2 regions of the Halomonas sp. SIMBA_159 genome follow, and region 2 is predicted to be linked to the other one. Evidence: predicted binding sites of a transcription regulator. Region 2 holds the regulator's gene; the other holds the start of a gene.

Region 1 (7,530 bases), on a different contig from region 2:
AAACAGCAGGTTGGTGATCATCACCAGCCCTGCGCCAAAAATCAGCAGTGGGCCAATGCCGTAACGCGCCACCATTAGCCCGCCTAAAATCCCTCCGGTAATGCTCATCGCAATACCAAAGATATTGGTCACGTTAGCAATAGTGGCCAGCGAAAAGCCCAGGTCGATATAAAGCGGGTTGGCCATGGAGGCCATCGCTAAGTCGCTGATGCGGAACACGGCAATAAACACCAAAATGCCCATCGCCTTCACCCCATAGCGGCGAAAGAAGTCGGTAAATGGGCACACAATCGCCCCAATCACCCAGGCGCCCAAGCGGCGCAGCGTTTTGGGCTTTCCACGGCTGGCGCGCATAAAGGCACGCACTTTGGGCTCGTGGATTAATTGCACGGTTAATGAGGCGCGCTTGGGTTCTGGGCGAATCAGCACGGTGATCACGCCAATGCCTACTAGTGCGGCCATGGTCAGGTAAGCTGCGTTCCACGATATCGCCGACGCCACATAAAGCGCACCGGCCCCTGCCGCCAGCAGCCCGCCGCGATAGCCAATAATGTACGTTGAGGCCATAGCCGCCTGAACATCATCATCAGCGGATTCGATACGGTAAGCATCAATGGCGATATCTTGTGTTGCGGAGCCAAACGCCACCAATAGCGCAAAGGCGGCGACCCAGCCCAGGTTGCCGATAGGATCTACTCCCGCTAGGCCAATGAGCCCGGCGGCAATCATGCCTTGAGCTAGCAGCATCCAGCCTCTGCGCTGGCCAAAGGTGCGCGTTAACAGCGGCAGCGCGAGCCGGTCCACAATCGGGGCCCAGAAGAACTTGATGGAGTAGAGCATGCCAATCCAGGCGAAAAAGCCGATAGCCGCAACTTCAACACCGTCGCTGCGTAGCCATGCCGAGAGCGTAGAAAACACCAGTAGAAACGGCAGGCCAGCGGAAAAACCTAAAAACAGCATGGTGATCACAGGCGCTCGGCAGTAGATACCAAGCGCCGCCAGCCAGCTGCGCTGGGGCGTCGGGGTGGGCATGTAGTGGTGTACTCCAAAAAGAAAACGTCAGCGTCAAGGCCCGCTCAAAAACCGGTCAGTGTTAGACTAAGCCTAGGATTCATGGTTAGCGTTCCATGACAAAACCGACAGCTTACCGGAGAGGAGTTTTCCATGTCGATTACCGCCCATCAGGTAGTGACCCTGCACTACGTGCTTAGCGATGTGCTCAGCGATGGCAGCACCCGCGTGCTGGATGACTCCAATGCACGTCAGAAACCCCTAGAGTACCTGCACGGCCACGACAATATTTTGCCGGGCTTGGAGCGTGATCTGGAAGGTAAAGCAGCAGGCGACGAGCTGCGCGTCACGCTGGCACCAGCGGATGCTTACGGCCTGCGTAACGAAGAGCTGGTGCAAGAGGTGAGCCGCGCCTCGTTTGGCGGTGCGGATATCGAACCCGGCAGCCGTTTTCAAACCGAAGGCGAGGCTGGACCGCAGATCGTCACCGTGCTGAACATCGGCGGCGATAACGTGACGGTGGATACCAACCACCCCTTGGCGGGCCATACGCTGCGCTATCAAGTGAAGATCCTAGACGTTCGTGATGCCACTCGTGCAGAGCTTGCTAAAGGCCATCCGCTGCCACCGGGCACCGAGCACAGCAAAGTAGAAGACCGTAAAGTGCTTTAAGCCAGCTTATGCCCCCTAAAAACTGACCTGCATCAAGTTCGCGCTCGCCTTTGTCGCGGTCATTTTAAAAGCTTGATCCAGGTCAGCTTCCTCTTTTCTAGACGCAGTACGATGGCCCCATACATCACGGCGGGAGGGGAACATCATGTACTGGGACGACGCTGTTATTTTCGGCTTAGCCACTGTCGCATTAGTGATCGCTTTTATGGTCGGCTGGGTAGGCTTTGTGATTCGTGATCATCTTCGTAAGGATGAACGTAAAAAGTCTTAAGTATTCGCCAGCAGGTTGTGACAGTCGTCAGGGGAGGGGGCTTATGCAAATGTATAAGCTTCCTGTTGCCGGCCCATTGGGCCGGCTTTTTTGCGTCATTTTTATAGTGAAAAGCAGAGCGGTAAGTGTTAACAGACGTTGAAGAGCATTGGTCGTCATGCTCTGGTAAAGTGCACTGATCAACATAGTGTACTCAACCGAACTAGGAAACTGATCGCTATGAACGCTGTTCTGTCACGCTTTCGCTTGCGTCATTCTTTGCGCCATGGCGCTGGGGCGCACTTTAAAGCAGCAGTGGTGCTAGTCGTTTTACTCATTGCTTGGCTGCCGTTAGCCGCGAGTGCTCAGGCGCTTAGTCTGATTAATGGTGACACTACCCAAAAAGTGGCGCTGGGGGATTTACGAGACCGTTCGGATACCACCTTTACTCTTTTTGACCCTTATCAAGGCCGCGAGGTTGAAATGAGCGGCATGTCGTTTCGCGATTTTCTAATTGAGCATTTTGGTGCGGTGCCGCCAACCCTGCACTTTACGGCTTGGGATGACTACGAAGTGAGCCTGAGTGGCTGGGATGACCCTAACTGGTATCTGGTGACCATTGAAGACGGCGAACCGCTGACACTAAGATCGCGAGGGCCTATCCGACTGGTTGAGCGTGAGTACAGTGGGCGCGATATTGAAAATCTACGTGATTTTAACGACTGGATCTGGATGGTACGTAGCATCGAGGCGCAGTGGTGAGTCAAAAAGATCCTGATATGTTTCACGAGCCACCGGGTATTCGCCTGGGGGCTCGGCGTCTTTTTACCTGGTTATCCCTCAGCCTGATGAGTTTTGTTGGGCTAATGGTATTGATTGTGTATGAAGCGCGCTGGGTCTATCCGGAAATTCAGGCCTACTTTAGCCAAACCGGTAACCTCACGGGCCAGCAGTTAGCCACCCGTGCTCGCGGCTATGTACAGCGAGCACAAGAAGAGCTGCTAGTCGCGTCATCGCCTGAGGATATAAGCGAAGCGCGCCATTCGCTGGAATTGGCCTACGGGCTATTTGATGTCAGTATTTATCATCAAGAGTATGCATGCACAGCACCTAGTTTGGCTCTTATTGATGAGCTGGTAGGGTGGCTGGACGCTCAGTATATACATCCTTTTGATGCCGCCCACTCCTTGTTTATTCCCGTGCATTGCTTAACCAATATCGAAATGAGCCAGCTTGATCGTCGTGGGATGGCCATCAACGACTTCTCCGATAGCACTCGTCGCCATAATCAGGTGTTGACCTTCTCTAGCCTGCTTATTTTTGCGTTAGGGTTGCTGTTTTGGGTCATGCATCAGCGCCAACTGCGGCGTACCGAACGGGCCACCGCCGAAAAGCTGAGTTGGATGGCGCGTGCCATGCGTGATCCTCTGACGGGGATTGGCAACCGCAGTGCGCTGTATCAGGATGTGGTGGCTTACTCAGACCGCTCCATGGGATTGATCCTGGTCGATATCGATTTTTTCAAACAGTATAACGATGCGCTAGGCCATCCAGAGGGAGACCGTTTACTTCGCCAGTTGGCGATCCTACTGGAAGAGGCGCTGGGCGAGGAGGCTAAGCTGTACCGCTTAGGCGGTGACGAGTTTGCTGCGTTGCTGCCGTGCCCCAATGATCAAGCACTGGCCAAATTTTGTGAGACATTACAGGTGGGGCTTGAGGCGGCGCAGTGCCCGCATCCGGCTCATCCGGATAATAAAGGTGTGACGTTAAGCATTGGAGGAGTGCGCTTTGTGGCCGATGCAACATCGTTTGCATCCGCTTATGAAGCGGCCGACAAAGCGCTCTACCAAGTAAAAACCGCTGGGCGTGATGGCTGGCAGCTTACTGTAAACGCATAACGTCGTCGTACATGGGGGCCAGACGACCCAGCATATCGTTGCGTGCTGCCAGCGGTACTCCTTCCTCGACCATGGCCGCGTCCAGGTACTCCACTACGCGATTAAAATGCGCATCTGTAATGCCCATGGTTTGGTGGGCGCGGTCCATCGGTGGGCCATCGTACTGGCAGGGGCCGTCGCTGACGTCGCAGAGTTGGATCGCCAGCGATGTCGCAAACAGGTCGATGTTGCTATTGGCAAAATAGCTGACGACCTCTTCATCATCAGCAATGCGGTAAAGTAGGTTCTCTACCACGGCCTCTATAGTGGGTTGACCACCCATGCGCTCATACAGCGTGGTCGGCTGCTGGTGCTGAGCGCATCCAGTAAGCGCCAGTGTGCCAATCAATGCTCCGACCACCAGCGTGCTGCGTGAAGTGCTTTTCAATGTTTGGGAAAGTCTCATAGGGCGGTTCCTTATACGAGCCTTGTGGAAGTGGCAAGAGCGGTTAAAACGCCGCCTGTAACGAGAGGTATCCGCCACGTTGGGAGGGTAAGCCGGCAATGTCGCCTAAATCTAGCCACGCCCCGGTGAGTGAAACGTGCTTATTAAAGAAGTAAGCACTGTAGACACTTTGCCAATCTTCCTCGTCGGCGACGCTGAGGTTGTCCGGCTTTTGACGGTATTCGGTGCCTACTACCCAGTTAGGCGTGACAAAAACGCCCACGCTACCTTCCGCCATCCATGCGTGGCCGCCTTGGTCGCCGCCAAACCCTAGCAGGCCGCCTTGGTTAGCGGAGGTATTACGTAACGTGGCGTTTAGCAGTACGTTGCGGCCTAAAAAAGCGTTAAACAGCAGCTTGCTGCCGCTTAGATAAGCATCGGTACCGTTCACATCATCGGCGCCTAAGGCCGTGGGCACGCTGCCATCCACCAAACGTTTGTGCATGACGCCTGCGCTCCAAACGCCGAGCGGCTGATAGAGCACGTCGCCAAACAGGCGCACTTTCGCGCCGTAAATGTCTTGCTCTAGCTCGCCGCCGAGAGTGGAAAGCTCAAAAGTTTGGCGGGCAATGGAGAACTCCATGCGGTCATGCAAATTGAAGCTGGCGCCGGTGACGGTGAGCTGGTAATCATCGACCCACGCCCGAGTGGCTGCAGCAGTAACGCCTATCTCGTCATCGCTTGCTGTGCTGGAAAGTACTGCCCAGGGAGAAAGACCGCCCCCTGCCGCCCCTTCAATTGCGCTGACCGCGCCGGTGCCTAAGATGCGACTACCTGCCATACTGGAGGTGGCTACCAGTAGAGCACCAACGGTAGCTGCCGCGACGATGGCGCGCCGTTTTGAGGAGCCGAAGTTGCGCATAGTGTTCCCTTTTCTGATTAGTGAATGGCCACGGCTGAGAGTTGTAACGGCTTGAATTCATCCAGCCAGCCGGTAATGGCATCGGCTGGCATGGGTTTCGCAATCCAGTAGCCTTGTAGGTAGTCGCAGCGTAGTTGGCTCAATATTTCCGCACTGGCGCTGTTTTCGACCCCCTCCGCAACAATCTTCAGCCCAAGGTGGTGGCCCATCTCAATCGTCGAGCGGACAATAGTAAGGTCTTCTTGCTGCGTATCGAGTTTTAATACGAATGATTTATCAATTTTCAGCTCATCTACCGGTAGACGTTTGATCTGTGCAAGCGATGAATAGCCGGTACCGTAGTCATCCACAGCGATTTTGAGCCCCATCTGACTCAGTGCCATCAATGTCTCGGTGGCGGCTTCAACATCCTGCATCACGGCGCTTTCGGTTACTTCCAGTGCGAGCTGGTCGGGCGTCAAGTCGTAGCTCTCAAACAGCTCGCTAATATGCATCGGCAAGCCGGGGTCAATGACATCGCTGGCGGACAGGTTGATCGCCACGGAGAGATGATGGCCTTGGCGTTTCCAGTGATACAGCTGTTCACATACGTGTGCCAGCATCCAATCGGAGAGCCGTCCAATATTGCCGGAACGCTCGGCCAAGCCGATAAACTCATCCGGCGGCACAAACCCAAGGGTGGGGTGTCGCCAGCGCATCAGTGCTTCAAATTGGCAAACACTGCCCGTGGTGGTGTCCACCTTGGGTTGGTAGGCCATCCACAGCTCGCCATTGTCCACGGCTTCTTGCAGGTCACGGATAAGCATCAGCTGGCGCAGGTGCTGTTCGTCTTGGCCGTCCACATAGCGCTCGTGGCTATGGCGATGACGCCGGGCTTGATCAAGCGCGATATCCGAGCGGCGCAGCAGCAGTTGTGCATTGTCACCATGGGTGGGGTAGCTGACTTCACCCGCAGAGAGCGAAGGCATGATTAAGGATTTATCCAGGCTGATGGGTTCGCTGATCTGTTCCATCATGGCTTCGCGCCTACGGCGGTCTAGGTCGGCTTGGCCAATGACAAGCATCAGCTCGTCGCCATCCAGTCGATAGGCTTTCATAATGGGCGTAGGGAGGTCTTGCATGCGCTTGGCAAGAGTGACCAGCAGATGGTCACCGAGTTCGTAGCCAAACGTATCGTTGATATCGCGAAAGTCGTTGATGGAAAAACGCAGCAAGGTAAAAGGTTGATCTTGCTGGATAAGACGTTGAAGATCTTCAAACGCGCTGACCCGGTTGGGCAGGTTAGTGAGCAGGTCGTGACGCGACTGGTGCAGCAGCGTGGCTTCGCGCTTGGCAATATCTTCCTGCATAGAGAGCAGGGTAGTCGCCAACTGATTCGTTTCCGTGACAGAACTGCCGCTTGAAATATGTTCAATGCGTTCACCTTGACCAATGCGCTTCGCCGCTTGCGCTAGCGCAATCAGCGGTTTACTGATGCTGCGGGCGCTCCACATAGCGACGACGAGCGTCAGCAGCAGCATTAACGCGACAATACTTAACAGCTGCCACTGCAAACGACTGTAAGCGCCCAAAAGCTCATCACGAGAGAGCTGAATGAGCGCAAAGGACTGATACTCTTGGTTAGCCATCAGCGTTGAAGCATAGGAGAGGTAGTCATTATCCAGCGACAGTTTATTGCTCGTGGTATAAGCGCCCTCCATCAACTGATTGCCATTGTCGCTCATTAGGTTTATCGCCAGTTGCTCTTGGTGAGAGCTGGCGAGGTAGCTAATGTTGCCGCTGGCGTTGTAGGTCACAATGCTGATTTCAAGCCCGGTTAATGCATTGATTTCCTCAGTGACGCTTTCATTAATCAGAAACCCCATGCCTACCCAGCCAATCAAATTAGGCGCACGCACCGGTAGCAACACAAACTCGTAGGGTTCCCCGCTATCAATCACGACGCCGACGCCGCTTCCCGTTTGTTGGGCGCGTTGAAATAAGCCTGGAAACGGTATGCTGCTATTTTGCTCATGGTGGCTACTGGCAAGCACGGTACCGTTTAGGTCGCTGAGCATGACCATGTCAGCCTTGGCGCGGTCGCCGTGGTTGGCCAGAACGGAGTACAGGGTCGCCGTATCTTGGGTGGCCACCGCGCTTTTAAAACCAAAATCGTCTGCCAGAATTGCAACATTTCCTAATAACTGTTCGCCACGGATATCAAGTAACTGTTGGAAGACACGCGCACCTACTTCCAAGCGCTGGTTGCCCTTTGCTAACGCATCACTTTGGGTGGCGCGCAAAAACGCTACCCCTGTTGCCAGCTGTGAAATAATTACAACCGTTAAAAGCACTAGCGTTAAGCGCGTGCGAA
Region 2 (7,530 bases):
AACGCATCACCGTCTACGCGTCTCCTGGGACCCGGCTATCATCAAGCTCTCCCAGCTCTTCGCCGAGCTGGCTTCCATTGGCTATGATGCGCAGCCCTACGAGCCCGACCATGCCCAAATGCGCTTGCAGCATGAAGAGCGCATGAACGTACGCCGCCTGATCGTGGCGGCGGTGGGAATGATGCAGGTAATGATGTTCTCCATCCCCATTTACGTATCGGGGCCTGGGGAACTCAGCGAGGACTTCTTTGCGCTGTTTCACTGGCTCTCGTTCGCGCTAGCCACGCCGGTGGTATTCTTTTCAGCGCTCCCCTTCTTCCGCAACGCCCTGCGCGATCTTAGAACCGGCGTGCTGGGCATGGATGTGCCCGTCTCACTGGCGATTGGTGGCGCTTATCTCGCCAGCAGCTATGCGGTGCTGTTCAACGTCGGCGAGGTCTATTTTGACTCGGTCGCCATGTTTACCTTCTTCCTACTGTTTGGCCGCTACGTGGAAGGGCGCGCTAGGCGACGCAGCGGCCATAGCGGCAATGCGCTGAGTGGCGTGCTGCCTGTATCGGCAACCCGCCTGGAAGCCGACGGCAGCGAACGTATTTTGCCTGCCAGTGAGCTTGCCCCCGGCGACCGTGTACTGATCAAACCAGGCCACGGCGTCCCTGCCGATGGCATCATTGAAGATGGCGAGTCTAGCCTGGACGAGTCGATGTTGACCGGCGAGTACCTGCCCGTCACCCGCCGAGTGGGCGAACAGGTGGTAGGCGGCAGCCAGAACATGGAAAACCCGCTCACGGTACGGGTGACTCATGCGGGCAACAATGCACGCGTGGCGGGCATTGTAGATTTAACCGACCGCGCTTTTGCCAGCCGCCCGCGCTTGGCGCAAATGGCAGCGCGTATGGCGCACCTGTTTGTACTACGCCTGCTGGTAGTCACTGCCTGTGTCACCGTGGCGTGGTGGTTTATTGACCCTTCCCGCGTACTCTGGGTGCTGCTCTCGGTTTTGGTGGTGACCTGCCCCTGCGCGCTGGCACTCGCCACCCCAACCGCACTCACGGCAGGGCATGGGCAACTGCGCCAGCGCGGCGTGCTCATTACCCGCGCCGACGCCATCGAATCGCTCTCTAACGTCACGCGGGTGATTTTTGATAAGACCGGCACACTGACCCGCGGCGAGATGCAGCTCACCCAAACCTGCCCGTTAACAGCACAGAGCAGTGAACAGCTGCGCGCCATTGCCGCCGCGCTGGAAGCTCACTCCGAGCATCCCATCGCCCGCGCGTTTCGCCCGTTCCGGGACGCCACGTTACAGGCGCGCCAGGTAAAAAGCGTGACGGGAAGCGGCCTAGAAGGCGTGCTGAACGGTGCCACGTGGCGCTTGGGCAAGCCCGATTTTGCGACGACGGAACCACTCACGCCGCCCAGCAGCGGGCAGTGGCTGCTGCTCAGTGAAGATAACGCTCCACGGGCCTGGTTTAAGCTCCACGACGGTATCCGTGAAGACGCTGCGCAAACTGTAGCTGCCCTTCAGGCGAAGGGGCTTCACGTTGAGTTACTATCAGGCGACACGCAGGAAGCCGTACAGAGCTTAGCGGAGCAGCTCAACATCACGACTTGGCATGCGGGACAGTCACCGGAAGGCAAGCTGGAGCGACTTCGCGCGCTGCAGGCACAGGGCGAGTGTGTAGTGATGATTGGCGACGGCATTAACGATGTCCCGGTACTCGCGGGTGCTGATGTAGCCATTGCCATGAATGGCGCCACCGATTTGGCACGCACCCGGGCCGATGCGGTCTTGCTCAGCCCGCGTTTAATGCGTATTTTCGAAGCCATTGAGATTGCCAGCGCCACTCGGCGTATTATGCGCCAAAACATGGTGTGGTCGGTGTGCTATAACTTTTCGGCGCTGCCGCTGGCAGCGATGGGCCTGGTGCCCCCTTGGCTTGCTGCGATTGGGATGTCGTTAAGCTCTCTGGTCGTGGTAGGTAATGCGCTACGCCTCACCCGCTGGCGCACGACGCCTGCTCCCCAGGTGGTGCCTGCGACACCGGTGACCGTATGACGATTTTATATCTGCTGATTCCTCTTTCGCTGATTCTTTTGGGGCTGGCCGTGTGGGCCTTCTTTTGGGCCGTCAAGAACGATCAGTTTGATGATTTAGAAGGCCCTGCTCATCGTATTCTCTTTGACGATGACGACAACGACCTCACACCCGACCAGCGTGCCGAGCGTAAAAAAACGGCCAAGCCACCCCGCGACCGTGAGCCGCCCCCATGAATCCCACCGGACTTGACCTGCCGCCGCTGATGGCGGCATTTGTTTTTGGCTTAATGGGCGGTGCCCACTGTATTGGCATGTGCGGCGGTATTATGAGCGCCCTTACCTTTGCCGTGCCGCCCAGCATGCGCCACCCTGCCCGCATGGGCGGGCTACTGCTCAGCTATAACCTAGGGCGTATTCTCAGCTACATGACCGCGGGTGCTATGGTGGCCGCCCTCGGCACGCTGATATCGCTCTCACCTGAAGCACGTATTGCACTGCAGGTAGTGGCTGCGGTGATGCTGATCTTAATGGCACTGTATATCGCTAACTGGTGGAAAGGCCTGTTAAAAGTGGAAGCCATAGGGCGCAGGCTTTGGCGCTATATCGAACCCATTGGCAGGCGTTTGATGCCCGTGGTTTACCTGCCCCAAGCGTTTGCCTTAGGTGCCTTATGGGGCTGGCTGCCCTGCGGGCTGGTGTACTCCATGCTCGCCTGGAGCCTAGCGATTGCTGACCCGCTCCAGGGGGCGCTGCTGATGGGTGCTTTCGGCTTAGGCACCCTGCCCGCCTTACTGGCAACAGGCCTTGCTGCCCGTCAGCTTAGCCACTTAATTCGCCACCCCGCCACGCGCAGCCTCGCCGCGCTGACGATTATCAGTTTTGCGCTATGGCAGCTCTGGGCACTCCTCTCCCCCGCTGGGCATTGAGCACTATCAACGCCACTCTTTCAGCGCTCGGCTATTACGCCGTTGCTTGATATAGCTCAACGCTTTGCCCAGTGCGCTGGCATAGCATAGGCGCATCCGTTTATCTGCTTGCCCTGTTACGCCGGAGCGCTTCCTATGCCCGTTCATGCCACTGCTGCCCTCGCTCACCCTACTTCCGCAGCGGCTGAGGCCACTGCCTGGGACGACGCTTTGATACGCCGCTACGACACCAGCGGCCCTCGCTATACCTCATACCCAACGGCACTCTCGTTTCACGATCAATTCACCGCTGACGATCTAACCCAAGCGCTTGAGCGCAGCAACGCCAGCCAAAAGCCGCTCTCGCTCTATGTGCACGTACCGTTCTGTCGCAAAATTTGCTTTTATTGTGCATGTAATAAAATCGCTACGAAAAATACCGCCCTCGCAGAGCCTTACTTATCGCGGCTAGACCGAGAAATGGTGCTCACCTCACGTCATCTGGACACCCAGCGGCCTGTGCAGCAGCTACACTGGGGAGGCGGTACCCCTACGTTTCTGACCCTCGCTCAAATGAGCGATTTAATTGACCGCCTAGACGCTCGGTTTGGCTTATCCAGCTCGCCCGACCGAGACTATGCCGTCGAGATTGACCCTCGTGAAGCGGATGTTTTTACGCTGCGTCATTTGCAATCACTCGGTTTCAACCGGCTAAGTCTGGGCGTGCAGGACCTCAACGCACGGGTGCAAACGGCCATTAATCGCGTTCAGCCGCGGGTACTTACTGAAACTTTAATGGATGAGGCACACCGCCTTGGCTTTCGCTCACTTAATCTGGATTTGATTTACGGCCTGCCGTTTCAAACCCAGCAAAGTTTTGCCGATACGCTTCATCAGGTCATTGAGCTTAATCCCGCTCGGCTGTCGGTGTTTAACTACGCCCATATGCCAACGCGTTTTGCCCCTCAACGACGCATCAATGAAGCCGACCTACCCAGCCCAGATGAAAAACTAGCGATTCTACACACCACCATTGAGATGCTGACTCAAGCAGGCTACGTACACATCGGCATGGATCACTTTGCTCGCCCAGACGATAGTTTGGCCCAGGCCCAGCGTAACGGCACGCTACAGCGTAATTTCCAGGGTTACTCCAGCCACGCCCAGTGTGATTTGATTGGTTTAGGAGTGTCCGCCATTTCTCGGGTAGACGATGTCTATGCTCAAAACCCTACCCAGTTAGCTCACTATGAAGCGGCCTTAGATGAAGGTAGGCTGGCGACGGTGAAAGGGTTAAGATTAAATAAGGATGACCTAATACGCAGAGACGTCATTGAGCGGCTCATGTGCGATATGGCCATCGACCTAGACACGGTGAGTAAGCGCTGGGGAATAGACGCTGCTGACTACTTTGCCACCGCCATTGAGCAGCTGGAAACCGCCGAGCAGGATCGTCTGCTAACGCGCCAAGGCCTCTATTTTCAAGCCACGCCTACCGGTCGGCTTCTGATTCGGCACCTAGCGATGGCCTTCGATACTCACTTACAACGTCAGGGCAACCAGCGCTATTCTAAAATTGTATAAGCGCCTTGAGACACCTGTCCCCTGTGCCTATGATGGCTAATAAGAAGGGAGAATTACATGTCATATCCTGCCAGCCAACGACGCTCACTGCTGCAAGAGGCGCGCTGCCAAACCTGCAGCTTGAGTTCGCTGTGCCTACCGCTCGCTTTGGAACTTGAGGATATGAGCCAGTTCGATGCCATTATTCGCCGCCGCTCGCCGCTGAAGAAAGGCGAACCGCTGTTTCGCCAGGGTGATCCGTTCACCAGCGTTTATGCCGTGCGCTCTGGCAGTTTGAAGCAGGTAACCAGCGAAGGGAATGGCAACGACCAGCTCACTAATTTCTTTCTACCCAGCGAGTTAGTCGGTCTGGATGGCATCGACGAGGAGCACTACCCCGGCACCGTGATTGCCCTGGAAACCACCACGGTGTGCGAAATTCCGTTTGACCGCCTGGACACCCTCTCAGAAGAGATACCTGAGCTGCGCGGCCAACTTTACCGCAGTATGAGTAAGGAGCTGCGCGATGACCGACGGATGATGCGCTTACTATCGCGCAAAACCGCCGACCAGCGGCTGGCCAGCTTTTTAATTACCCTCTCTGACCGCTTCCGCCGCCGGGGCTATTCGCCTTACAGCTTCCGGCTTTCCATGTCTCGGGCGGATATGGGCAACTATTTGGGTCTGGCGGTGGAAACGGTCAGCCGTATTCTCAGCCGCTTTCAGCAGCAGAGCGTGGTGGCCGTCTCAGGTCGCGAGGTCAATATTTTAGATATGCAGCGCCTCATCACCCTGGCAGAAGAAGAGGCGCAGACAATTACACGTTAAACGCCTGAATGCGTCCTTCCATCAACGCAGCCTGCTTGGCTTCTAAACCGGCAAAATCGAACAGCGCACGGTCGGCAAGCTGCGAAGGGGCCACGTTGGTGACCGCTTTAAACATACTTTCTAATCGGCCAGGATGTTTTTTATCCCATTCCGCCAGCATCTCTTTGACCACCTGACGCTGCATATTGGGCTGCGAACCACACAGATTGCAGGGGATGATCGGAAACTCCATTAGCCGTGAGAACTCCGCAATATCCGCCTCTTTGCAGTACGCCAGCGGGCGAATCACAATATTTTTGCCGTCATCCGAAAGCAGTTTTGGCGGCATCGCTTTTAAAGTGCCCCCAAAGAACATATTCAAGAACAGCGTCTCAAGAATATCTTCCCGGTGATGGCCAAGGGCAATCTTGTTCGCACCGATCTCTTCGGCAAAACCGTACAGCGAGCCACGCCGCAGACGCGAGCAAAGCGCGCAGGTAGTTTTACCTTCTGGGGTTTTCTCCTTCACCACCGAGTAGGTATCACGCTCCAGAATGTGGTACTCCACACCCTGCTTATCTAAATACCGGGGCAGCACATGCTCTGGAAAACCCGGCTGCTTTTGATCCATATTGACCGCCACCAGGGAAAAATTAACCGGTGCGTTACGCTGTAGGTTGCGCAGAATCTCCAGCATCGTATAGCTATCTTTACCACCAGAGAGACACACCATCACCCGGTCGCCCTCTTCGATCATGTTGTAATCGATGATGGCGTTTCCCACCTCGCGCCGCAGGCGTTTCTGCAACTTGTTGAATTCACGCTTCTGCTTGGCATCCTGCAGGTCGTTCTGCTGGGAAAGGTGATCGTCAGACGCGCTGTCTGACAATGCGGGGTCAAAGTAGTCAGGTTGTAACATGGTCGTCGCACTGCCGATGGGTGAAGGAGCAGCGCGTATTCTAACAACACTACGAAGCTCTACCCAATAAAACCCTAGGCTGTTAATGCCACCTCGCGCTGAAGACGCAGGTATAAGAGCGCACTGGCAGTGGCTTCACTCACCACGCTGGGCCAGGTTAACGGCGGCAACTGCCAGCGAGCGAGCGCATCCTCAAGACATCGGCTAGGGTCGATATGGGGATGCAACCGCCGCAGCTGCCGCCCATGCAGCTTGGCAAGATCTACCTGGGCATTGGGCAACCCGAACCCTAGTCCAGCACGAAACAGCCCGTTCAGCGGTTCGATGGTTTGATCCAACTGCCACCCCACCAGCGGTCGATTACCAATAAACTCCGCAAGCTCACTCAGGCACTCTGCATCAGGGTTACGGGGTAAATCCGTGCCGTGGAGCTGATAATGACGGCGCAGCGTCGCCGGTACCAGTGAAGGTGACGCTGCAAGAGTAGCCACCCACGTTCTGCTGGTGTGAACGCGCCGAGGGCTGAGCACCACTGCAGCCACGCTCATCACCGCAGGCTGAACGTCACTTACCTGACACGCCATGGCCACGGCTTCTTCTCCCATATAGGGTTGGAACAGCCAGGCATAGGGCGTATCCGACCAACGCCGCCGGTCGCTTTCTCGCTGCAAAAGCGTGCGCAGTGAACCGCTCAACAGCGTCATGTGTCGATCTAACAAGGGCATCCCGCTCACGAATACTCCAAATGGTAGCGATGAGAAAGACGCTGTTTAAAGTCTTTCACAATATGTAAGGCTTCACGCAGCAGGTCCCGCTCTAACGAAGAAAGCTCTTGGACCACCACTCGATTAGTGCGTTTTGGATTGATGCCATCCAGCTCAAGCAGCTGCTGGCGTAAACGTAGCTCAGTAAACAGCGACAGCGCCTCGCCTAAGTCATCGGCAAAGTGCCGGTCAAGCCGCCCATCGATGGCTAACGCGTCTAAGCGGTCTAGGGTGGAGGTAGCTTTAATGCGCCGTTCAAGGGCCATGGTGCGAACACCATGCACTATCGGGAAAATTCCGCCCTTTTTAATATCAATCCCGTGCTGGGGCTTTTTCAGCGACCCAAACAGCGTCAGCGGCGTTGAGAAGCGCAGCGCAGCACGAGCAAAGTATGAGAGCAGCAGCTCATCGTGGGAACAGCGCTCAAACAGCGCATCGCGCACCTGATCCAATAGCGCGGGATTGCCCGCTACGCCGTGGGAGTCGAGCAGAATGGCTAGCTTCATCAGGCTATCGCCATCACGGGCATTGA

The links. The regulator FNR, encoded in region 2, switches genes on or off when oxygen is low (the NO sensors DNR and NnrR bind a similar motif). The targets are predictions, from matches to a motif close to TTGATNTANATCAA.
Region 1: a site for FNR is predicted at 1,756-1,769, ahead of ccoM (cytochrome c oxidase subunit CcoM). Genes of this name have one in related genera too.

What each region holds. Positions count from the first base shown of each region.
Region 1 is NZ_JAWJBT010000010.1:89,109-96,638, forward strand. Features, by position in the region: gene R0J87_RS08205 (AmpG family muropeptide MFS transporter) at 1-1,032, opposite strand, end outside; gene R0J87_RS08210 (FKBP-type peptidyl-prolyl cis-trans isomerase) at 1,165-1,683, shown strand; gene ccoM (cytochrome c oxidase subunit CcoM) at 1,829-1,954, shown strand; gene R0J87_RS08220 (hypothetical protein) at 2,174-2,695, shown strand; gene R0J87_RS08225 (GGDEF domain-containing protein) at 2,713-3,831, shown strand; gene R0J87_RS08230 (group I truncated hemoglobin) at 3,815-4,276, opposite strand; gene R0J87_RS08235 (DUF3034 family protein) at 4,320-5,177, opposite strand; gene R0J87_RS08240 (bifunctional diguanylate cyclase/phosphodiesterase) at 5,195-7,530, opposite strand, start outside.
Region 2 is NZ_JAWJBT010000004.1:133,004-140,533, forward strand. Features, by position in the region: gene R0J87_RS03975 (heavy metal translocating P-type ATPase) at 1-2,059, shown strand, start outside; gene ccoS (cbb3-type cytochrome oxidase assembly protein CcoS) at 2,056-2,274, shown strand; gene R0J87_RS03985 (sulfite exporter TauE/SafE family protein) at 2,271-2,966, shown strand; gene hemN (oxygen-independent coproporphyrinogen III oxidase) at 3,102-4,529, shown strand; gene fnr (fumarate/nitrate reduction transcriptional regulator Fnr) at 4,587-5,336, shown strand; gene ttcA (tRNA 2-thiocytidine(32) synthetase TtcA) at 5,326-6,234, opposite strand; gene R0J87_RS04005 (3'-5' exonuclease family protein) at 6,309-6,959, opposite strand; gene R0J87_RS04010 (DUF294 nucleotidyltransferase-like domain-containing protein) at 6,965-7,530, opposite strand, start outside.